DNA from 2 places in the Roseateles agri genome. Region 2 is predicted to be linked to the other one. Evidence: predicted binding sites of a transcription regulator. Region 2 holds the regulator's gene; the other holds the start of a gene.
The links. Region 2 encodes FNR, which switches genes on or off when oxygen is low (the NO sensors DNR and NnrR bind a similar motif). Its sites were predicted from a motif close to TTGATNNNNATCAA; they were not measured.

Region 1 (11,603 bases), on a different contig from region 2:
GCCTCGATGATGCGTGCCGGGTTGCCGACGGCCGTAGCGCCGGCCGGCACCGGCTTCGTCACCACCGCACCCGAGCCCACGCGCGCGCCAGCGCCGACGGTGAAGCCGCCCAGCACGCAGGCATTGGCGCCGACGATCACGCCGGGGCCCAAGGTCGGATGCCGCTTGGCGCCCTTCACCAGCGAGGTGCCGCCCAGGGTCACGCCCTGGTAGATCGTGCAGCCCTCGCCGATCTCGGCCATCTCGCCGATGACGATGCCCATGCCGTGGTCGATGAAGACCTTGTGGCCGATCTTGGCGCCCGGGTGGATCTCGATGCCGGTCCACCAGCGCGAGAACTGCGAGATCGCGCGGCCCATCCACTTGAAGCCATGGTTCCAACACCAGTGCGCGCGGCGATGCAGCAGCAGGGCATGCAGGCCCGGATACAGCGTCAGCACTTCCCAGGCCGTGCGGGCGGCCGGGTCGCGCTCGAGGATGCAGTCGATGTCTTCGCGCAGACGTTGGAACATGAGGTGGAATCGAAAGTGGGCAGTCAGTCTAGCGAGATTGCTCAATCCTCGCTGAGGGGTGCGGTCTTCGCCATCTGGCGTGCAATGCCGCGCAGGATGTGGACTTCCTCGCTGGTGAGCTGCGCGCGATTGAAGAGCTGGTTCAGGCGTGGCATCAGCTTGCGCGGCGCCTTCGGGTCGAGGAAGCCGATCTGCTCCAGCGAGGCCTGCAGATGCGCGAGCATGCCCTGCACCGCCTGCGCGTCCGCCAGATCGGAGTCGACGGTGCGCGGCTCGACGGCAAAGCCGCCCAGTGCCTGGCGCCAGTCGTAGGCCAGCAGCTGCACGGCCTGGGCGAGGTTCAGCGACCCGTAGTCCGGATCTGTCGGGATCGAGAGCACCGCATGGCAGCGGTACACGTCCTCGTTGGACATGCCGTAGCGCTCGGAGCCGAACACCAGCCCCACCTTGTGCTGCGACGCCGCCAGCTCGGCGAACAGCGAGCGCGGCTCCCGCGTGGGTGGGCCGAAGTCGCGCGGCGTCATCGCGGTGGCACAGGCGAAGCTGACGCCGTCGAGCGCCTCTTCCAGCGTGTCGACGATGCGCGCGCGGACCAGGATGTCCGCCGCGCCGCTGGCCATCGCGACGGTTTCCTCCTGGCTCAGCACGTCGGCGAAGCGCGGCGCGACCAGCACCAGATCGCGGAAGCCCATCACCTTCATCGCCCGCGCGGTGGCGCCGACATTGCCCGGATGGCTGGTGTTGATCAGGATGAATCGTGTGGTTTCCACTTCGGGAAATCCCTTGGCTCGGTTAAACTTGCGGATTATCGCGGCCCGGTCACCCCGGGTCGCTCGCTCTTTCTCCCCGCCAGTCCACCCCCAAGCCCTAACGAAGAGGTTCAGCGCCCTATGTCGTCGCAGCAAGCCAATCTCCATCCGATGCTCAACATCGCCGTCAAGGCGGCACGTGCGGCCGGCGCCATCATCAATCGCGCCTCGCTGGATCTCGATGCGCTGAAGGTCAACACGAAGGCGCCCAACGACTTCGTAACGGAGGTGGACCACGCGGCGGAGCAGGCGATCATCGAGACCCTGCTCGGTGCCTACCCCGACCACGGCATCCTGGCCGAAGAGACCGGCCGCACCCACGGCGCCAAGCACTCCGAATTCATCTGGATCATCGATCCGCTGGACGGCACGACCAACTTCATCCACGGCCTGCCGATGTACTGCGTGTCGATCGCGCTGACGCACCGCGGCGTGGTCCAGCAGGCGGTCGTCTACGACCCGACCCGCAACGACCTGTTCTACGCCACCAAGGGCCGCGGCGCCTTCCTGAACGACAAGCGCCTGCGCGTCTCCAAGCGCACGCGCCTGTCGGACTCGCTGGTCGGCACCGGCTTCCCCTACCGCCGCGGCGACAACCCGAAGCGCTACCTGAAGATGTTCGAGGCGGTGATGACCGAGGTCGCCGGCGTGCGCCGTCCGGGCGCTGCCGCGCTGGACCTCTGCTACGTGGCGGCCGGCTACTACGACGCCTTCTTCGAGACCGGCCTGCAGCCCTGGGACGTGGCGGCCGGCTCGCTGATCATCACCGAGGCCGGTGGCCTGATCGGCAACTTCACCGGCGAGAGCGACTTCCTGCACCAGCGCGAAGTGCTGGCCGGCAGCCCGAAGATCTACGGCCAGATGGTGCCGATCCTGGCGCCGTTCACCCGCGTGATCAAGGAAGAAGAAAGGGCCGTCGCCGAGGAGAAGCAAGCGACGGCCGCGGAAGTGGTGGCCAAGGCCGCCGAGCCCGCCAAGAAGCGCGGCCCGGTGCGGCTCAAGAAAGGCGAAGCCGACGCGGCCTGATCCGCGTTCAGATCACCTTCTCTTCGCGCAGCGCCGCCAGATCGCCGGCGCTGTAGCCCAGCTCGGCGAGCACCTCGTCGGTGTGCTCACCCAGCAGCGGCGCGCGCGTGACCTCGGTCGGGCTGTCGCTCATCTTGATCGGATTGCCCACCGTCAGGTGCTTGCCGCGCACCGGGTGGTCCACCTCGACGATCGTGCCGCTGGCGCGCAGCGACTCGTCGGCGGCGATCTCCTTCATCGACAGGATCGGGCCGCAGGGGATGTCGTACTGGTTCAGGATCTCCATCGCCTCGAACTTCGTCTTCGTCATCGTCCACTTCTCGATGCGCGCGAAGATCGGCTTCAGGTGCAGCAGCCGGGCGGCCGGGGTCTTGTAGGCCTCGTCGTCGATCCAGCGCTCCTCCCCGATCACCTTGCAGATGGCCGGCCAGACCGCGCCCTGCGTGATGAAGTAGATGTAGGCGTTCGGGTCGGTCTCCCAGCCCTTGCACTTCAGGATCGATCCGGGCTGGCCGCCGCCGGAGGCATTGCCGGCACGCGGCACCGCGTCCTCGAAGCTGCCGTCCGGGTATTGCGGGTACTCGTGCAGGGTGCCGGTGCGCTCCAGGCGCTGCTGGTCACGCAGCTTGACGCGGCACAGGTTCAGGACCGCGTCCTGCATCGGCGCCAGCACCTTCTGACCACGGCCGCTGTGCGTGCGCTGATAGAGCGCGGTGACGATGCCCAGCGCCAGGTGCAGGCCCGTGCCGCTGTCGCCGATCTGCGCACCGGTGACCATCGGCGGGCCATCGTCGAAGCCGGTGGTGGAGGCCGAGCCGCCGGCGCACTGCGCGACGTTCTCGTACACCTTGCACTCGGCATACTGGCCGGGGCCGAAACCCTTGACCGAGGCGACGATCATGCGCGGGTTCAGCTTCTGGATGTGATCCCAGGTGATGCCCATGCGGTCGAGCGCGCCGGGGGCGAAGTTCTCCACCAGCACGTCGCAGGTCTTGATCAGCTCGTCGAGCACCTGCTTGCCCTTGGGCTTCTTGGTGTCCAGGGTGATCGAGCGCTTGTTGTGGTTCAGCATCGTGAAGTAGAGGCTGTCCGCACCGGGGATGTCGCGCAATTGGCCGCGCGTGGCGTCGCCCTCCCCGGCGCGCTCGACCTTGATCACGTCGGCGCCGAACCAGGCCAGCAGCTGCGTGCAGGTCGGGCCCGATTGGACATGGGTGAAGTCGAGGACGCGCACGCCCTCCAGTGCCTTGCTACCGCTACTCACGTTGCCACCTTTTGAGATTCGAGTTCCGTCAGACGTTTGCGCAGCTCGCGCATTTCGGCGAAGCGCGCCGTCTCGTCGCGGACGATCGCGACGATGCCTTCCACCTTGCCCGCATCGTCCAGCAGCAGCGAGACGGTGAAGGCGATCGAAAGGGTCTTGCCCGGCTCCTTGTGCAGGGCCGGAACGCGCAAGAGATCTGCGCCGTATTTCGTGACGGCCGTCGCCATCGTGTGGGCGTAGCCTTCCCAGTGGCGGCCTCGTTGGCGCTCCGGGATGATGATGTCGAGGTTCTTGCCCAGCGCTTCCTCGGCGGTGAAGCCGAAGATGCGCTCGCAGGCCGCGTTCCAGAGCGTGATCGCCCCGGACGCGTTACAGACCATGATGCCGTCGCCAGCGCCGGCGACCAGTTGCTGGAAGTCGATGTTCACGGCGACGGCTAACTCCTTACTTGATCAGACAGCCTTCAACGCATGCAGCGTTGCGATGTTGTCCGAGTTGTACCCCAGTTCGGCCAGCACCTCGTCCGTATGTTCCCCGAGCAGCGGCGAGGGCTTGACTTCCACCTTCATGTCCGAGAACTTGATCGGGCTGCCGACCGTCAGGTACTTGCCGCGGGCCTTGTGGTCCACCTCGACGATCGTGCCGCTGGCGCGCAGCGACGGATCGTTGGCGATTTCCTTCATCGAGTGCACCGGGGCGCAGGGGATGTCGAACTTGCGCAGGATGTCCACCGCCTCGAACTTGGTCTTGTCCTTCAGCCAGTCCTCGATCGTCGCGAAGATCTCGGTGATGTGCGGCTGACGGGCCTTCGGGGTCATGTACAGCGGATCGGTCTTCCACTCGGGCTTGCCGATCGCGTCGCAGATCGGGCCCCAGGCATGGCCCTGGATCGTGAAGTAGATGTAGGCGTTCGGGTCGGTCTCCCAGCCCTTGCACTTCAGCACCCAGCCCGGCTGGCCACCGCCGCCGGCATTGCCACCGCGGGGCACCACGTCGGTGAAGGTGCCGTGCGGGTACTGCGGGTACTCTTCCAGGTAGCCCAGGCGGTCCAGGCGCAGCTGGTCACGCAGCTTGACGCGGCACAGATTGATGACGGCGTCCTGCATCGAGCAGGCGACCTTCTGGCCCTTGCCGGTCTTGTCGCGCTGGCGCAGCGCGGTCAGGATGCCGATTGCCAAATGCATGCCGGTGTTGCTGTCGCCCAGCGCTGCGGCCGACACGGTCGGCGGGCCGTCCCAGAAGCCGGTGGTGGAGGCGGCGCCGCCAGCGCACTGAGCCACGTTTTCGTAGACCTTCAGGTCTTCGTAGTGGTGGCCGTCCGAGAAGCCCTTGACCGAGGCCAGGATCATCTTCGGGTTCAGTTCGAGGATGCGCTCCCAGGTGAAGCCCATGCGGTCCAGCGCGCCGGGGCCGAAGTTCTCGACCATCACGTCCGAGACCTTGATCAGCTTCTCCAGCACTTCCTTGCCGGCGGCCGTCTTGGTGTCCAGGGTCAGCGAGCGCTTGTTGCCGTTGAGCTGCGTGAAGTACAGGGCGTCCACATCGGGGATGTCGCGCAGCTGGCTGCGGGTCACGTCGCCCGAGCCGGGGCGCTCCACCTTGATCACGTCCGCGCCGAACCAGGCCAGCATCTGCGTGCAGGCGGGGCCCGCCTGGACGTGGGTGAAGTCGATGATCTTGATGTCGTCGAGTGCTTTGGTCATGCTCTTATCTCCTTGTCAGTGCTGGGGGTCGGTTACTTCTTGCCGCTTTGCGGGTTCAGGTTCGTCAGGCGTCCGCTCTCGGTGCCGGCCGATTCGTCGATGACCGCATTGATCAGCGTCGGCTTGCCGGAGGCGATGCCCTCGCGCAGCGCAGCAGCGAGTTCCTCGGGCGTGGTGACGTGACGGCCGATGCCGCCGAAGGCTTCGATCATCTTGTCGTAGCGGGCGTCCTTGACGAACACCGTCGGCGCCACGTCCTTGCCGCCGGTCGGATTGACGTCGGTGCCGCGGTAGACGCCGTTGTTGTTGAAGATGATCGTTGTCACGGGCAGGTCGTAGCGGCAGATCGTCTCGAGTTCCATGCCGCTGAAGCCGAAGGCGCTGTCGCCCTCGATCGCGACGACCGGCTTGCCGCTGGTGACGGCCGCACCGATCGCATAGCCCATGCCGATGCCCATCACGCCCCAGGTGCCGGAGTCGAAGCGCTTGCGCGGCTGGTACTGCTCGATGATCGCGCGGCAGAAGTCCAGCGTGTTGGCACCTTCATTGACGAGGTTGATGTCCTGGTGGTCCTTCAGCACCTCGCGGATCGAGCCAAGCGCGCTGTGGAAGTTCATCGGGCTGGGGCTTTGCGCCAGCTTCTGCGCCATCGAGGTCAGGTTCTTGTCCTTCTTCGACGCGATGTTGGCCAGCCACTCGGCCGAGGGCTTCGGGAAGCTGGCGTCGACGCCCTTCAGCATTTCGCCGATGCAGGAGCCGATGTCGCCGATCAGCGGCGCCTCGATTGGCACGTTGCTGTCGATCTCGGTCGGCGAGATGTCGATCTGGATGAAGCGCTTGGCGCCCTTCTCCGAACCCCAGGTCTTGCCCTTGCCGTGCGAGAGCAGCCAATTCAGGCGCGCGCCCACCAACATCACCACGTCGGCCTCGGCCAGAACGTAGGAGCGAGCGGCGGAGGCGCACTGGGCGTGGGTGTCGGGCAGCAGGCCCTTGGCCATGGACATCGGCAGATAGGGAACGCCGGTCTTCTCGATGAACGCGCGGATGTCTTCATCGGCCTGGGCGTAGGCGGCGCCCTTGCCCAGCAGGATCAGCGGACGCTTGGCGGTCTTCAGCACGTCGAGTGCCTTGGCCACCGTGTCCGGCGCGGGCAGTTGGCGCGGCGCTGCATCGACAACCTTGATCAGCGAGGCCTTGCCCTTGGCTGCGTCCATCGTCTGCGCCAGCAGCTTGGCCGGCAGGTCCAGGTAGACGCCGCCCGGGCGGCCCGAGACGGCGGCGCGGATCGCACGGGCGAAGCCGACGCCGATGTCCTCGGCATGCAGCACGCGGAAGGCCGCCTTGCAGTGCGGGCGGGCGATGGCCAGTTGGTCCATCTCCTCGTAGTCGCCCTGTTGCAGGTCGACGATCTCGCGCTCGCTGGAGCCGGAGATCAGGATCATCGGGAAGCAGTTCGTCGTGGCGTTCGCCAGCGCCGTCAGGCCGTTCAGGAAGCCGGGCGCGGAGACGGTCATGCAGATGCCGGGCTTGCCGGTCATGTAGCCGGCGATGGCGGCGGCGTTGCCGGCGTGCTGCTCATGGCGGAAGCCGATGAAGCGCAGGCCCTCGGCTTGCGCCAGGCGGGCCAGGTCGGTGATCGGAATGCCGACCAGGCCGAAGATGGTGTCGAGGTCGTTGAGCTTCAACGCGTCGATGACGAGATGGAAACCATCGGTCAATTCGGGCGTGGCCGAGGCCTGTGCTGCGGCCTGGATTGCCGAGTCGGCGGCGGTCTTGGATTCGAGTACGGTGGACATGTCTCTCCTTTTCTCGGCACCGCTCGCGATCTGCGTTAGGTGCCCTCTCAGTGGCGTGTGTTGACTATGATGGGCGACTGGAAAAGCGGCTGTTGACGGCAGTCAAGAATCTGAAAAAACCGAGACAAACCCTGTCATGACCTTCCTGGTGAACCACTCCGAGCGCAACGTGATTCGGCTTCAGCTGAAGCAGAACACTGCGCTCGCCAAGCTCAGCGAAGAGGACCTGAAAGAGCTCGAATCGCAGCTGCTGATCGCCGATGGCGGCAAGGCGGAATTCCTGCAGCAGCAGGGCATGCGCGAGATGTCGCAGTACTTCATCGTGGACGGCATCCTCAAGCGCGTGGTGTCGAACCCCGAAGGCAAGGAAATGATCCTGCGCTTCGCTTGCGAGCGCGACATGGAGACCGTGTACGCGGCCTGGCGGCTGGGCACTCCGACGCCGTACGGCATCGTCGGCGTCAGCAAGTTCCGCATCGCGAGCCTGCCGATGAAGGACTGGGGCGCCTTCCTCGATGCGCGCCCGGAGTTCAAGCAGGCCTTCGAGTACGACGTGATGAAGGTGATGAGCGACATCATGGCCCACGTGATCACGCTGCATCTGCTCGATGCGCCGGGGCGCGTCCAGCGCTTCATGCGCAAGCATCCCGATCTGGTGGACCGGATTCCGCAGAAGGAACTGGCGTCATACCTGAACCTGTCTGCGGAAACCTTGAGTCGTCTGCGTCACAGCGGAAAGATCACCAATCCGCCGTGAGCCTTGTGTTGGAGTAGCGCGGGGCCGGCTCAGCCCTGTGCGCTCTTCTCCATTTGCGCCCGGCGCATCGGGCGCAGCACGAACCAGGCGAGCAGCGCTGCCGCAGCGTTCATGATGCTGGCCACGATGAACACCGCATGCCAGCTGCCCGTGCTGGCCGCCAGCACGCTGGACAGCGGCACCAGCAGCGAGGCCGTGCCCTTGGCGGTGTAGAGCATGCCGGCGTTCGATGCCGCGAACTTGGAGCCGAAGGTGTCGGCGCAGGTCGACGGGAACAGGCTGTAGATCTCGCCCCAGGCGAAGAACACGATGCCCGTCAGGATCACGAAGGCCACCGGGTTCTGACCGAACTTGTACAGCGCCAGGATGCCCACCGCTTCGATCGCGAAGGCGATGAACATCGTCAGCTCGCGGCCGATCTGGTCGGACACCCAGCCGAAGAACGGGCGGGTCAGGCCGTTGAGCACGCGGTCGATCGCCAGGGCGAAGGTCAGCGCCGGCAGCACCAGGCCCATGATGTTGACCGGAATACCGTCGATCTTGAAGTCCTTGGCGATCGGGCCCAGCTGCGCGGTAGCCATCAGGCCGCCGGCTGCCACCATCACGAACATCAGGTACATGACCCAGAACACCGGCGTCTTGACCACTTCGCCCGGGCTGTAGCTGCGCTTGCTCTGCTGCAGCGTCGACGGGGCCAGCTGCTTGAGCTGTTCCGGCGCACGCGTCAGGGCCCAGGAGGCCAGGAACACGATCAGGCCCTGGCCGATGCCGAAGTACAGGAAGGCATCCTCGTAGCCGTTGGACTTGATGAAGTTGGAGATCGGCACGATCGTCAGCGCCGAGCCGGCACCGAAGCCGGCCGCCGTCAAGCCGGCGGCGAGGCCGCGGCGATCGGGGAACCACTTCAGCGCGTTGCCCACGCAGGTGCCGTAGACGGCGCCCGCGCCGACACCGGCAACAGCGGCTGCAAAGTAGAGCATCGGCAGCGTGTCGGCAAAGGAGTTCATCACCCAGCCGACGGCGCAGAGGATGCCGCCGCCCATCACCACCGGACGCGGGCCGAAGCGGTCAACGAGGTAGCCCTCGATCGGCACGAGCCAGGTTTCGGTGAGCACGAAGATGGTGAAGGCGACCTGGATCGCGGCACGGCTCCAACCGTGCTTCTCGGAAATCGGGTTGACGAAGAGGGTCCAGCCGTACTGCAGGTTGGCGATCATCGCCATGCAAAGAATGCCCAGCAAGAGCTGGCCCCATCGGTAGGAAGTGCTTGGCGCGGCGGCATTGGCCCCCGCATGAGTTTCATGGGCCGTGGCGACGGCTACGGGCGGTCGAATCATGATGGCGATTCCTTTGCGGAAGTTTGTCTCGTCATTCGTCGTCGAAATCCGCGCATCGCCCTCTTGGCGCCTACGGGCTTTCTCTTATTTCTCTCCTCGGACCGGCGTCATGAACAACGGCTGATCAGACCGGAATCCCGGCGCGTCGGAGGCGGATTCAATGTCGGACTGCACGGCCGAAAAACTCTTGATCCGAAGCAAGTTTTTTGAAAAGCCTTCTGCTGGTTCACCCGGATGAGCGCGGCCGGCGATGCGCTAACCTTCAGTCACCGCGGCAGCCCCTAACGCCGATCTTCGACGGCATGCGGGCGAGCTGCAATCGGGCCTTCCACGACACGAAACAGGACACGATCCATGACCATCACCGTCACCCGCGACCGCAGCGGCAAGATGAAGCACCGCATCGCGGTGAACCAGCACGAAATCATTGCGGACGAGCCCGTGGCCAACGGCGGCGATGACCTCGGCCCCAACCCGCACGATCTCTACGACAGCGCGCTGGGCGCCTGCAAGGCGATGACGGTGCTGTGGTACGCCAACCGCAAGCAGATCCCGGTGGAAGACATTGAGGTGACCGTCGAGCGCGACGCCAGCGAGGAGCGCCAGGGCGTCTACCGGCTCGCGACGACGATGAAGCTCGGCGGCCCGCTCAGCGAGGAGCAGCGGCAGGAACTCCTGAACGTGGCGAAGAAATGCCCGGTCCACAAGCTGATGGCGCAGGTCACCACCGAGATCACGACCGAGCTGGTCGCCGATGCATAGCGCCAATACATAACTGCTCGTGAATGGTTCGCAAAGAAAAGATTGATTGTTCTTTATCGATGCGGCTCTCTACATTTTTGGACATCCCACCGCAACAAAACGAGGCTGTGAATGTTCAACGATCTGCAGAATCTCCAGCGCGACGAACTCGAACTGCGCGCCTATAACGCCGCCTTCTACGAACTCGGTTTCCGCTGGTACTGGGACGAGGCCACGTACCGCGCGCTGCAGTCCCACTGCGACGACCCGGTCGAGCGCCTGCTGCACTACATCCGCAGCGAGCACGCCCACCTGCTGCGCGCCTACGACGCCGCCTTCCTGCTGCGCGTGATCGTCGAGAAGCAGGCCGCCTGCCGCCGCGATGCCGAAAGCGTCGCGCACCTGGCCTCGCGGCCGGTGGACTGGTCGCAAGTGATCGGGCGCGAGGTGGGTGCGTGAGCGGGCCGGTCAAGCGCTGGCTGCGCTTCGAGCATGACGGTCGCGTCGGTTTCGGCGTTCTCGGTGACGGCGACATCGTCCACGAGCATGCCGGCGACATGTTCAACGCGCCGGAGCCCACGGGCCTGCGCTACGAGCTGTCGCGGATCAAGCTGCTGACGCCGACGCAGCCGACCAAGGTCATCGCGATGTGGAACAACTTCCACGCGCTGGCCGCCAAGCTGAAGCTGGCCGATCCGGCCGAGCCGCTGTACCTGCTGAAGGCGCCGAACTCCTGGCTGCCGGCCGGCCAGACGATCCGCCGGCCGCGCTGCGAAGGCAAGGTGGTCTACGAAGGCGAACTGGGCATCGTGATCGGCAAGACCGCCTCGGGCGTCTCCGTCGAGCAGGCGCTGGACCATGTATTCGGCTACACCTGTGCCAACGACGTGACGGTGGCTGACATCCTGAACCGCGACACTTCGTTCACGCAGTGGGACCGTGCCAAGGGTTTCGACACCTTCTGCCCGATGGGGCCGGTGGTGGCGACCGGCCTGGATCCTGCAACGTTGACCGTGACCACGATCCTCAACGGCGAGCAGCGCCAGCACTACCCGATCAGCGACATGCGCTTCGCGGTGCCGCAGCTCGTCAGCCTGATTTCGCAAGACCTGACCCTCCATCCCGGCGACGTGATCCTGTGCGGCACCTCGGTCGGCGTCGGCTCGATGAAGCCGGACAGCCTGGTCGAGGTGGCGATCGACGGCATCGGCCGGCTGGTCAATCGCTACGTCTAGCGCCAAAGATTTTTTTGACTATGTCCAAGGAACTTTCATGCAGAAGATCGCAATCATCGGCGCGGGGGCCATTGGTGGACTCGTAGGCGCCCGGCTCGCGCTGGCCGGCAGCGACGTCACCTTCTTCGTGCGCGGCGCCAACCTCACGGCGATCCGCGAGAACGGCATCGAGCTGATCGAGCACGACGGCAGTGCGCGCGCCACCAAGCGCGTGCATGCCACCGACGACTACGCCGGCCACGCCGGGCAGTTCGACCTCGTCATCCTCGCGATGAAGGCGCACCAGCTGGAGGCGGTCGCCGCCCAGGTGCCCGCCCTGCTCTCGCCCACCGGCGTGATCGTGACGATGCAGAACGGCATCCCGTTCTGGTACTTCCAGAAGCACGGCGGCGAATACGCCGGCACACCGGTGCGCAGCGCCGA
Region 2 (11,603 bases):
CGTTAGGTTAACAGCTCACCTGCCGGACCACTGGTGGCGCGCCCACGGAAATCGGTCCAACAGCCGCGCCTGAAGTCGTAGAGCTTGCAGCGCCGCGCCGTGTCGGCATACCAGCGCCACGAGAACGGCTGCACGACGATATGGCCGCGTAGCCGCTCCTCCAGCAGCCGCTGCGCGGCCCTCAGCAGGTACAGCGGCACGCTCATGTCCACGTGGTGCGCCGTGTGCTCCATGATGTGGTGCAGTGCCGCGCCCATGCCGTAGCGGAAGGTCAGGTGCACGGTGGTGGAGACGAAAGGCTGGGCCGCGGACCAGCGGCGCTTGTCCTCATGCCAGGCCACCTCGGGATGGGTGTGGTGCACGTAGACGACGAAGCCCATGAAGCCGTTCCACACGAGGAAGGGCAAGGCGAAGCCGACGGTGAGCAGCCATGCGGCCGAGCGTCCGTCGTGGATGGCCAGGGCCAGCAGACCACCGATCCAGGCAGCGGCGAAGGCGCTCACCAGCAGGCAGTCGAGGGTGAAGATCCGCCGCCGCGTCGGCATGTAGCGCCGGTTGGGAAAGAGCATGCGCTTCCACCAGATCTCCACGACGTAGTAGAGCCACGGCGCCCAGCCGCTGCGATAGACGCTCTCCAGCAGCCGGCGATGCGGCGGCAGCGCGCGGAACTCCTCCAAGGTCAACGGCTGCCAGACGAAGTCCACGCCGCGCAGGTTGGTGTAGCCGTGGTGGACCACGTTGTGCCCCGTCTCCCACAGGCTGTAGGGCGTCAGCGAGGGCAGGAAGACCAGCCGGCCGATCCAGCGGTTCAGCCGCCGGTGCCGGGTGAGGCTCTGGTGGCAGGCGTCATGGCCGATGACGAAGAGCCGGGCGATCATGAAGCCGGCCAGCAGCGCGCCCACCAGTTGCAGCGCCGGCGTCCGGCTGAGGACGGTGAAGGCCATCACCCCGGCGAACAGCAGCAGATCCAGCAGCACCAGGCGCAGCGCCGTGGCTGTGTTGTGCTGGGCAATCGGGATCAGCCAGGAACGGATCTCCTTGCGGTGGGGCATCGCCCCCGGTTCGGCGGCACGCCGTGTCTCATTCGTCATGCGGCCATTCCACCCCGGCGGCGCGAGGCGCGTATTGCGGCAGATCAAAGCCTGGGCCGTTACCGAGCATTTACACAGCCCATACCTAACGTCACCGTTCCACTCACCCGGTTGTCACGGGATTACCCGGAGCTTCCTAGCATTCCTTCATCGATCCTGGACTGAAGGGAGACCCCATGCAAAGCCACCGCCCCGCGCGAGAAGTGACCGGCCGCGAATACCTTGTTCCCGAAGGCTCGCCCTTGGTCTCGACGACCGACCTCAAGAGCTACATCACCTACTGCAACCCGGCCTTCATCGAGGTCAGCGGCTACACCCGCGAGGAGTTGCTGGGCCAGCCGCACAACATGATCCGCCACCCCGACATGCCGCGCGAGGCCTTCCGCGACATGTGGGCGACGATCCAGGCCGGCGAGCCCTGGAGTGCGCTGGTCAAGAACCGTCGCAAGAACGGCGACCACTACTGGGTGGTGGCGAACGTGACGCCGGTGCTGGAGAACGGCCGGGTGGCCGGCTACATGTCGGTCCGCACCCGCCCCACCCGCGCGCAGGTCGAATCCGCCGAGATGCTCTATGCCGGCATGCGCGCCGAGGCCGAGGCCGGCCGCGTGCACACCGCATTGCGCCATGGGCAACTGCAGCGGCTCACGCTCGCCGGGCGCCTGAATTCCGCGCTGGACTGGGTGCTGAAGACCCGCTTCGCCCTCGTCTGCGCGGCGCTGCCGCTGCTGGCGGTGGCCATCGTGGCCGCGCTGCCCAACGCCGGCGGCCTCGCGCTGGTGCTGGCGATGTCGCTGCTGGCCGGCTGGGGGCTGCATGGCCGCGCGGTGGCACCGCTGCGCTCGGTCATCCAGGCCGCCAACCGCATGGCGGCCGGCGACCTGCAGCAGAACCTGAGCGCCTCGGCCGACGACGAGATCGGCCAGGTCAACCGCGGCCTGAACCAGCTCAACGTGAACCTGCAGGCCATGGTCGGCGACGTGCGCCAGCAGGTCGACGGCATCAGCAGCGCTTCGCGCGAGATCTCCGACGGCAGCCTGGACCTCAGCGCCCGCACCGAGACGCAGGCGAGCAATCTGCAGCAGGCCGCGGCCTCGCTGGAGCAGATCACCGGCACGATCCGCGGCAACGCCGAGGCCGCGCAGTCCGCCAACGCGATGGCCGCGCAGGCCAGCACGGTGGCCGAGGCCGGCGGCCGTTCGGTCGACGCGGTGGCCGAGCGCATGCAGGAGATCAAGCGCGCGTCCTCCCGCATCGGCGAGATCGTGCAGGTGATCGACGGCATCTCCTTCCAGACCAATCTGCTGGCGCTGAACGCCGCGGTGGAGGCCGCACGCGCGGGCGAGCATGGCCGCGGCTTCGCAGTCGTGGCCGGCGAGGTGCGCATGCTGGCCGCCCGCACCAGCGCGGCGGCGCGCGAGATCAAGCAACTGGTCGCCGAATCGGCCGAGCAGGTGGAAGGCGGCCGGCAACTGGCCGAGGATACCAGCCGCACGGTGAAGCAGACGGTGGCGGCGATCCGCAGCGTCACCGAACTGGTGGCCCGCATCAGCGACGCCTCGCGCGAGCAGGCCACGGGCATCTCGGAGGTCAACACGGCGGTGGCCGAGCTCGACGGGCTGACGCAGCAGAACGCCGCGCTGGTCGAACAGCTCTCCTCGTCCGCCGCCTCGCTGAACGGCCAGGCCGCGGCCGTCACCGAGGCGCTGCAGATCCTGCGGGCCTGATCTCCCGCATGTCTTGATGCTCGTCAAAACGGCGCCGCCTCAGGCGCCGCACACTGGCTTGGCAAACCCAAACGGAGTCACGCCATGTACCAACGCATCCTTGTTCCCGTCGACGGCAGCGGCACCTCGGCCCGCGGCCTGGAGGAAGCCATCAAGATCGGCAAGCTCAGCGGCGCGCGCCTGAAGCTGCTGCACCTCGTCGAGCAACTGCTCTACGCGCCGGGCCTGTATGCCGAAGTGCTGCCGCTGATGCGGGAAGAAGGCGAGCGGGTGCTGGCCCAGGCACGCGCCCAGGTCGAGGCCGCCGGGCTGGCGGTGGAGACCAAGCTGCTGGAGACGCAAGGCGTGCGCCTGGCCGAGTTCGTGAACAACGAGGCCCGCGCCTGGCCGGCGGAGCTGATCGTGATCGGCACGCACGGCCGGCGCGGCATCAGCCGCCTGCTGCTGGGCAGCGATGCCGAGCAGGTGCTGCGGCTGGCCGACACGCCCGTGCTGCTGGTGCGCGGCCAGGACGAGCCCGCGGCGGCCTGATCAGGCGGCGCACCAGGCTGCCACGCGCAGCCAGAGGCCTTGCGTCAACGCCCAGCCGGACATCAGCATCAGCCCACCGCCCGCCAGGCGCAGGCTCAGCGCATTCAGGGCTGCGCTGCCAAGTCTCCGCTGCCAGCGCGACCAGACCCAGGGCGCGAAGGCCAGCGCCGGCATCGAGCCCAGCGCGAACAGCGCCATCACCGCCATGCCCATGCCGACACTGCCGGCCAGAGCCGCCAGCAGCAGCGCACCTTGCATCGCCGCGCAGGGCAGCAGCGTCCACAGCAGGCCCGCCAGACTCGCCCGCAGCGGCGGCCGCACGCGGGGAAAGAAGCGCAACGGCACGGCGCCGGCGCTGCCCTGCAGGCGTGGCTGCCGTCCGGTGGCCAGCCACCACAGACCCAGCGCGAAGACCGCCAGTTGCACCAGCATCCAGACCGGCCGCAGCGCCGGCGCCGCCGCGCCAAGGCGTGCCAGCGCGGCCATGCTGCCCGCCGCCACGCCACCTGCCAGCGCATAGCCGAGCAGGCGGCCGGCATGGAAGCCCACGCCGCTGCGGCGGCAGCCACTGGTGAGCGCGGCGCAGGGCGCGCTGCACATCAGCACGCAATGCGGCGAGGCCGTCAGGCCCAGGGCGAGGCCGGCCAGCGGGAGGGCCAGATTCATCTCAAATCACGCGCGAGAACCGCTCGCGCTGCCGATCGCTGCGCAGGTTCCGGTCGAACACGGCGGCCACCGCGCGCACGAGGAACCAGCCCGCCGCCGTCACCTGGACCGCGGCCGGCTCCAACTGCACGAGCCCGGCCTCCGCCAGCTCCGCGAGCTGGCCCAGTTCGGTGGCGAAGCAGTCCTGTATGCGAACCAGGTGGGCCTGCTCGATGGCCTCGAAATCGACGCGGCCCTGGCACATCAGTGCCATGATCACGTCGCGGCGCAGCAGGTCGTCGCGGCTCAGCGCGATGCCGCGCTCCACCGGCAACTGTCCCTGGCGCAAGGCGTCGTAGTAACTCTCCAGTGATTTGTGGTTCTGGTAGTAGCAGGCGCCGACACGGCTGATCGCGCTGACGCCCAGGCCGATCAGGTCGCCGTCCGGCTGCACGCTGTAGCCCTGGAAGTTGCGGTGCAGCCGCCCCTGCGCCTTGGTCACGGCCAGCGAGTCGCCGGGCAGCGCGAAATGGTCCATGCCGATGTACTGGTAGCCGTGGGCCACGAAGCCGGCGATCGCGCCGCCCAGCATCTGGATCCGCTGCGCCGCGCTGGGCAGCTCCTCCACCGCGATGCGGCGCTGCGGCTTGAAGCGCTGCGGCAGGTGCGCATAGGCGTAGAGCGCGATGCGGTCCGGCCGCAGGCTGCCGACCTGGGCCACGGTGCGGGCGAAGCTCTCCGGGGTCTGGCGCGGCAGGCCGTAGATCAGGTCCACGTTGATCGAGGCGAAGCCCAGGCGCCGCGCGTGCTGCATCAGCTCGCGAACCTGCTCGAAGGGTTGAACGCGGTGCACGGCCTGCTGCACCGCCGTGTTGAAGTCCTGCACACCGAAGCTGATGCGCCCGAAGCCCATGCCACGTAGCCGGGCCAGGCGCTCGGGCGTGACGGTGCGCGGGTCGACCTCGATGGATACCTCGGCCGAGGGCGTCAGCTGGAAGGCGCTGCCCAGCAGCTGCATCAGCTGCGCCAGCTCGTCGTCGGACAGGAAGGTCGGCGAGCCGCCGCCCAGGTGCAGCTGCGACACCGCCCTGCCCGCTCCCGTTGCTGCCAGCACCAGCTGCAGTTCCTGCGCCACTGCGTCCAGGTACGGCCGGGCGCGCTCGTGGTGGCGGGTGATGACCTTGTTGCAGGCGCAGTAGTAGCAGACCGATTCGCAGAACGGGACATGCACGTACACCGACAGCGGCTGCGAGGAGGCGAGCCCGCCCGCCACGGCGCCAAGCCGGCGCAGACTCAGCGCCTGCAGGGCATCGGCCGGGCCGAAGGCTTCGACGAAGCGGTCGGCCGTGGGATAGGAGGTGTAGCGCGGGCCGGGGGCGTCGAAGCGCCGCAGCAGCGCCTCGCTCAAGACCTCGGGCAGGACGGTGGCGGGAGGAGCAGCATCGACTTTCATGCGGGCTATCGTGCATGGGCACCGACCCGCCTGCCTTGACATTGCGCAAGCCCCGCGCAGAGTGCCCGGCGAAGAATGGCGCCATGGCCACCCTGTCCACTCCCGCGCCAACTCCCGCGCCCACTCCCACGTCACCACCCGGCGCCGTCGCCTGCTCCAACTGCAACCTGCGCGAGCTGTGCCTGCCGATGGGCTTCACGCCGGATGAATTCGCGCGGCTCGACGCGCTGGTGGCCACGCGGCTCACGCTCAAGCGCGGCGAGACGCTGTTCCGCAGCGGCGATCCGTTCCGCGCGCTGTACGCGGTGCGCACCGGCTTCTTCAAGACCCGCATCGGCTCCGAGGACGGGCGCGACCAGGTCACCGGCTTCCAGATGGCCGGCGAGCTGCTGGGCCTGGACGGCATCAGCAGCGACCAGCACAACTGCGACGCGGTCGCGCTGGAGCACTCACAGGTCTGCGTGATCCCGTTCTCGCAGCTGGAGACCCTGTCGCGCGGCTTCCCCGAGCTGCAGCGCCAGTTCCACAAGATCATGAGCCGCGAGATCGTGCGCGACCACGGCGTGATGATGCTGCTGGGCAGCATGCGCGCGGAGGAGCGGCTCGCGGCCTTCCTGCTGAACCTCTCGCACCGGCTCAAGGCGCGCGGCTTCTCGCCCTCGGCCCTGCTGCTGCGCATGTCGCGCGAGGAGATCGGCACCTACCTGGGCCTGACGCTGGAGACCGTCAGCCGCTGCTTCTCGCGCTTCCAGGAAGATGGCATCCTGGAGGTGCGACAGCGCCAAGTCAGCATCGTCGACCAGACTACGCTGGAGCGCCTGGTCAGCGGCGCTTCGGCGTAGGCTGGCCCTTCCTTTCCATCCACGAGGTTTCCATCGATGTCCGTGCGCGATCTGTACCAGAGCAAACTCCAGCCGGCCGCCGACGCGGTGCGCCATGTGCGCGATGGCGACGCCATCATCGTGCCGACCGGCGTCGGCGAGCCGCCTACGCTGCTCACCGCCCTGTCCGAGCAGCGCCGCAACTGGCGCGACGTGAAGGTGCTGCAGATCCTGGCGATGCGCAAGTACGGCTACATCGACCGCGAGACGAGCGAGCACGTGCGGCACGTGGCCCTGTTCTTCGGCGGCGCCACCCGGGCCGGGGGCCAGGAGGGCTGGATCGATTTCCTGCCCAACTACTTCTCCGAGATCCCGCTGCAGATCGAGCGCGGGCTGATCGGTGCCGACGTGGTCTTCGCGATGGCTTCGCCGATGGACGCGCACGGCTACTTCTCGATCAGCCTCGGCGCGGACTACACGATGGCCGCCATCGCCAAGGCGCGCGCCGTCGTGCTGGAGGTGAACCCCAACGTGCCCTATGCCTATGGCAACTGCCTGGTGCATGTGTCGCAGGTGACGGCGCTGGTCGAAAGCTCGGAGCCGGTGCTGGAGGTGGGTCTGCCCAAGATCGGCCCGGTGCAGCAGGCCATCGGCGGCCATGTGGCGGCGATGATCGAGGACGGCTCCACCCTGCAGATCGGCTACGGCGGCATCCCCGACGCGGTGGTGATGCAGCTCACCGACAAGCACGACCTGGGCATCCACACCGAGATGCTGGGCGACGGCATCCTGTCGCTGATCGAGTCGGGCGTGGTCACCAACCGGCGCAAGAACTACCTGCCCGGCAAGACCATCGCCACCTTCGCACTGGGCTCGGGCAAGCTCTACCGCTACATGGACCGCAATCCGGCGCTGGAGATGCACCCGGTGCAGTTCACCAACGATCCGGCGCTGGCCTCGCGCAACGACAAGCTCGTCGCCATCAACGCCACCTTGCAGATCGACCTGCTGGGCCACTGCGGCTCCGAGAGCCTGGCTCACCGCCCCTTCTCCGGTACCGGCGGTCAGTCCGACTTCGTGCGCGCGGCCAATCGCTCGAACGGCGGCAAGGCGATCATCGTGCTGCCCTCGACGGCCAAGGACGACTCGATCTCCCGCATCGTCCCCGTGCTGTCCCCCGGCACTCATGTGAGCACCAGCAAGAACGACATCAACTACGTCGTCACCGAATACGGCGTGGCGCAGCTGCGCGGCAAGTCGGCCCGCCAGCGCGCCGCCGAGCTGATCGCCATTGCCCATCCCAACTTCCGCGCGGAGCTGCGCGAGCAGGCGCGGCAACTGGGCCTGGGCTGATCAGTCGGGTGCGTCCAGCAGCGCGGTGATCGCCGTCGAGGTGGCGATCACGCCCCAGAACGCGAAGAAGCACAGCGAGTAGACAGTCATCCGCGAAGCCTCGATCGCGGCGCCGCCGAACCAGCGCAGATCGCCCGGGTCCACCAGCGCGAAGGTCAGCATCTCCATCACGCCGGCCATCAGGAAGGACGGCCACAGGATGGTCAGCACGCGCGGCGGCCGGGGCACCGTCTCAATGATCGTCGGCAGGCGTGGCGGCATGATTGCGGGCCAGTTGGGCGGGTGTCAGTGCGTGGGCGTGCGAGGCGGTATCGGGCGGCAGAGGCGGGTCCGCGCCATGCACGGCCAGGGCCAAGGTGACGAAGCTGGCCACGACGACCAGTGCCGGCCCCATCACCACCAGCCACATCATGCGCACGCGCCACCAGGGTTGCGGTGTCTCGGTTGGGTTCATCGCTGCTCCTCCTTCTTCAATTCATCGCGGGATCACAAAGGTCGACTTCTCGGCCACCAGCATCGGCTGGCCTTCCACGCCGACGCGGAAGCGGAATGCGTGTGCCCCCGGCCCGGCCACCGCCGCAGCCTCCGGCGCCATGCGCACGGCGAGCGACACCCAGCGCGCCTCGGCGGGCGCCACGTCGATGCCGGCGGTGTCGACGATGCGCGCTTGCGCCAGCCCGTCGATCGAGATGGCGTAGCGCTGCGGCCGCTCGGTAGCGTTCATCAGCTGCAGCCGGTAGATGTTCTCCACCTCGCCCTTGCCGACGATGCGTGCCAGGGTCGAGCGGTCGCGGACCACGTCCACCCGCACCGGCGAGCGCAGGGCCAGGCTTGCGGTGAACGCCGCCGCGATGGCCAGCAGCACGAGGCCGTAGACCAGCACCCGCGGGCGCAGGATGCGCTCGGCCATGCGGGCACGGCCGAGCTGCTGCGCCAGGGCGTTTTCAGTGGCGTAGCGGATCAGGCCGCGCGGGTAGCGCAGCTTTTCCATCATGTGGTCGCAGGCATCGATGCAGGCGGTGCAGGCGATGCACTCGTACTGCAGGCCCTGGCGGATGTCGATGCCGACCGGGCAGGCCTGCACGCACAGGCCGCAATCCACGCAAGAGCCGAGGCCGCTCGCGGCCAGGTCGGCACCTCGACCACGCGGGCCGCGCGGCTCGCCGCGTGCGGTGTCGTAGCTGATGATCAAGGTGTCGCGGTCGAACATCGCGCTCTGGAAGCGCGCATAGGGGCACATGTACTTGCACACCTGCTCGCGCAGGAAGCCGGCATTGCCGTAGGTGGCCAGGCCGTAGAAGTTGACCCAGAACCATTCCCAGGGGCCGAAGCCGAGCGTGAAGGCCTCGGCCCACAGCGCGCGGATCGGCGTGAAGTAGCCGACGAAGCTGAAGCCGGTCCACAGGCCGATCACCAGCCAGGTGGCGTGCTTGCCCGTCTTGCGCCAGAGCTTGTTCCAGTTCCAGGGCGCGGCGTCGAGCTTCATGCGGGCGCCGCGCTCGCCCTCGAAGCGGTGCTCCACCCACAGGAAGATCTCGGTGTACACCGTCTGCGGGCAGGCATAGCCGCACCACAGCCGCCCCGCGACCGCGGTGAAGAAGAACAGCCCGTAGGCGCTGAGCACCAGCAGGCCGGTGAGGTAGATGAAGTCCTGCGGGTACAGGACCAGGTCGAAGATGAAGAAACGCCGCGCGGCCAGGTCGAACAGCACCGCCTGACGGCCATTCCACGGCAGCCAGGGCAAGCCGTAGAACAGCGCCTGCGTGAGCCACACCATGATCCAGCGCCAGCGCGAGAACCAGCCCTGCACCGATCGCGGGTAGATCTTGCGCTGCTTCTCGTAGAGGAAGATCGGCGCCGTCTCCATGGTTTTCATGGCTTCAGCGGGCAGCGCTGGCAGTGGTATCGCCATGGTTGGACAGGCCCCACACATAGGCCGCCAACACGCGGATCTGCTCGGTGCTGAGCCGCTCGCCGTGGGCCGGCATCACGCTGTGCTTGCCGTTGTTGATCATCGCGGTGACCGCAGGCACGCCCCAGCCATGCAGCCAGATGTCGTCGGTCAGGTTGGGCGCGCCGATCAGTTGGTTGCCGGTGCCCTTGGCGCCGTGGCAGGCCGCGCAGGCGGCGAACTTGCTGCGGCCGTACTCGGCGCGGGTCTTGTTCTCCTCGCTGCCCGACAGGCTCAGCACGTAGTTCGCCAGGTCCCGCACATCGTCGGCATTGCCCACGGCGGCCGCCATCGGCGGCATCGAGCCCTGGCGACCCAGCGTGATGGACTCGATGATCTTCTCGGGCGTGCCGCCGTAGAGCCAGTCGGTGTCGGTCAGGTTCGGGAAGCCCTTGCTGCCCTTGGCATCGCTGCCGTGGCAGCCGGCGCAGTTGTTGGCGAACAGGCGCTCGCCGACGGCCATGGCCCGCGGGTCGTGCGCCAGCGCCTCGAACGTGAGCGGCGCGAAGCTGGCGTAGACCGGCGCCGCAGTGGCGCGGGCCTGCTGCTTCTCCTGCTCGTACTGGGCGGTGCTGGTCCAGCCCAGGCGGCCGGCGAGGCTGCCCAGGCCGGGATAGAGACCCAGGTACACGCCCGCGAACACCACCGTGAGGATGAACAGCCACATCCACCAGCGCGGCAGCGGGTTGTTCAGCTCCGTCAGGTCTTCATCCCAGACGTGGCCGGTCGTGTTGTCGCCAGACATCGGCTTGGTGCGTGCAGCCACGAAGAGCAGCACGATGCAGGCGATGAGGCCGAGGACGGTGGCGGTGCCGATGTAGGCGGACCAGCCTTCGTTGAAGAAGTCGCTCATGGTGTGCCGTCCTCCTCGAAGGGCAGGCGGGCGGCCTCGTCCAGCGCCTGGCGGCGGGTGGGCCAGAAGGTCCAGGCCATCAGGGCCAGGAAGAGCAGCAGGCTCAGCAAGGTGACGGCGCTGCGGAAGTCGTTGAGGTCCATGTTCATGTGCTCCTGCGCTGATCTACTTCACGGCGGTGCCGAGCGACTGCAGGTAGGCGACGATGGCGTCCATCTCCGTCTTGCCCTGCACGGCTTCCGCGCTGCCGGCCACGTCGGCATCGGTGTACGGCACGCCCAGCCGCTGCATCGCCCGCACGCGCGGCGGCACGCTGGCCGGGTCGATCTGCGCCGTGGCGAGCCAGCTGTAGGCGGGCATGTTCGATTCGGGCACCAGGTCGCGCGGGTTCTCCAGGTGCAGGCGGTGCCAGTCGTCGCTGTACTTGCCGCCCACGCGCTGCAGGTCGGGACCGGTGCGCTTGCTGCCCCACTGGAAGGGGTGGTCCCAGACGAATTCACCGGCCGTTGAATAGTGGCCGTAGCGCAGCGTCTCGGCCTGCAGCGGGCGGATCATCTGCGAGTGGCAGTTGTAGCAACCCTCGCGCAGGTAGATGTCGCGGCCCACCAGTTGCAGCGGCGTGTAGGGCTTGAGCCCGGGCACCGGCTGCGTGGTGGAGCGCTGGAAGAACAGCGGCACGATCTCGACCAGGCCGCCCACGGCGATCACCAGCAGGATCAGCACGATCATCAGAAAGTTGCTGGTCTCGATGCGTTCGTGGCCTGAGGGGCTTGAAGGGTTTGAGGTTGTAGTGCTCATGTCGGTCTCCTGTCAGGCGTGGGCGAGGCGGGCCGGGATCGGCGAGGGCTGCACGCGCCCCACGCGCACCGTCATCACCACGTTCCAGGCCATCACCCCCATGCCGGCCAGGTACAGCAGGCCGCCGGCGAGGCGCACGACGTAGAAAGGCCAGGTCGCCTTGACCGATTCGACGAAGGTATAGACCAAGGTGCCGTCGGGGTTGACCGCGCGCCACATCAGGCCCTGCATCACGCCGGCGATCCACATCGCGGCGATGTAGAGCACGATGCCCAGGGTGGCGATCCAGAAGTGCAGGTTGATGGCCGGCACGCTGTACATCTCGGTGCGGCCGTACATGCGCGGGATCAGGTAGTACAGCGAGCCCATCGACACGAGGC

Region 1: the regulator FNR is predicted to act here: its motif matches at 7,203-7,216, upstream of oxc (oxalyl-CoA decarboxylase).

What each region holds. Positions count from the first base shown of each region.
Region 1 is NZ_JAXCLA010000004.1:509,056-520,658, forward strand. Features, by position in the region: gene cysE (serine O-acetyltransferase) at 1-512, opposite strand, end outside; gene SNE35_RS14325 (RNA methyltransferase) at 554-1,282, opposite strand; gene SNE35_RS14330 (inositol monophosphatase family protein) at 1,433-2,347, shown strand; gene frc (formyl-CoA transferase) at 2,355-3,611, opposite strand; gene SNE35_RS14340 (PAS domain-containing protein) at 3,608-4,039, opposite strand; gene frc (formyl-CoA transferase) at 4,064-5,314, opposite strand; gene oxc (oxalyl-CoA decarboxylase) at 5,347-7,110, opposite strand; gene SNE35_RS14355 (Crp/Fnr family transcriptional regulator) at 7,247-7,867, shown strand; gene oxlT (oxalate/formate MFS antiporter) at 7,897-9,204, opposite strand; gene SNE35_RS14365 (OsmC family protein) at 9,559-9,966, shown strand; gene SNE35_RS14370 (hypothetical protein) at 10,078-10,404, shown strand; gene SNE35_RS14375 (fumarylacetoacetate hydrolase family protein) at 10,401-11,180, shown strand; gene SNE35_RS14380 (2-dehydropantoate 2-reductase) at 11,218-11,603, shown strand, end outside.
Region 2 is NZ_JAXCLA010000008.1:10,650-22,252, forward strand. Features, by position in the region: gene SNE35_RS22790 (fatty acid desaturase) at 3-1,091, opposite strand; gene SNE35_RS22795 (methyl-accepting chemotaxis protein) at 1,268-2,818, shown strand; gene SNE35_RS22800 (universal stress protein) at 2,903-3,349, shown strand; gene SNE35_RS22805 (sulfite exporter TauE/SafE family protein) at 3,350-4,015, opposite strand; gene hemN (oxygen-independent coproporphyrinogen III oxidase) at 4,017-5,447, opposite strand; gene fnr (fumarate/nitrate reduction transcriptional regulator Fnr) at 5,531-6,289, shown strand; gene SNE35_RS22820 (acetyl-CoA hydrolase/transferase family protein) at 6,326-7,621, shown strand; gene SNE35_RS22825 (hypothetical protein) at 7,622-7,882, opposite strand; gene SNE35_RS22830 (nitrogen fixation protein FixH) at 7,854-8,075, opposite strand; gene ccoG (cytochrome c oxidase accessory protein CcoG) at 8,097-9,497, opposite strand; gene ccoP (cytochrome-c oxidase, cbb3-type subunit III) at 9,502-10,425, opposite strand; gene SNE35_RS22845 (CcoQ/FixQ family Cbb3-type cytochrome c oxidase assembly chaperone) at 10,422-10,568, opposite strand; gene ccoO (cytochrome-c oxidase, cbb3-type subunit II) at 10,591-11,223, opposite strand; gene ccoN (cytochrome-c oxidase, cbb3-type subunit I) at 11,236-11,603, opposite strand, start outside.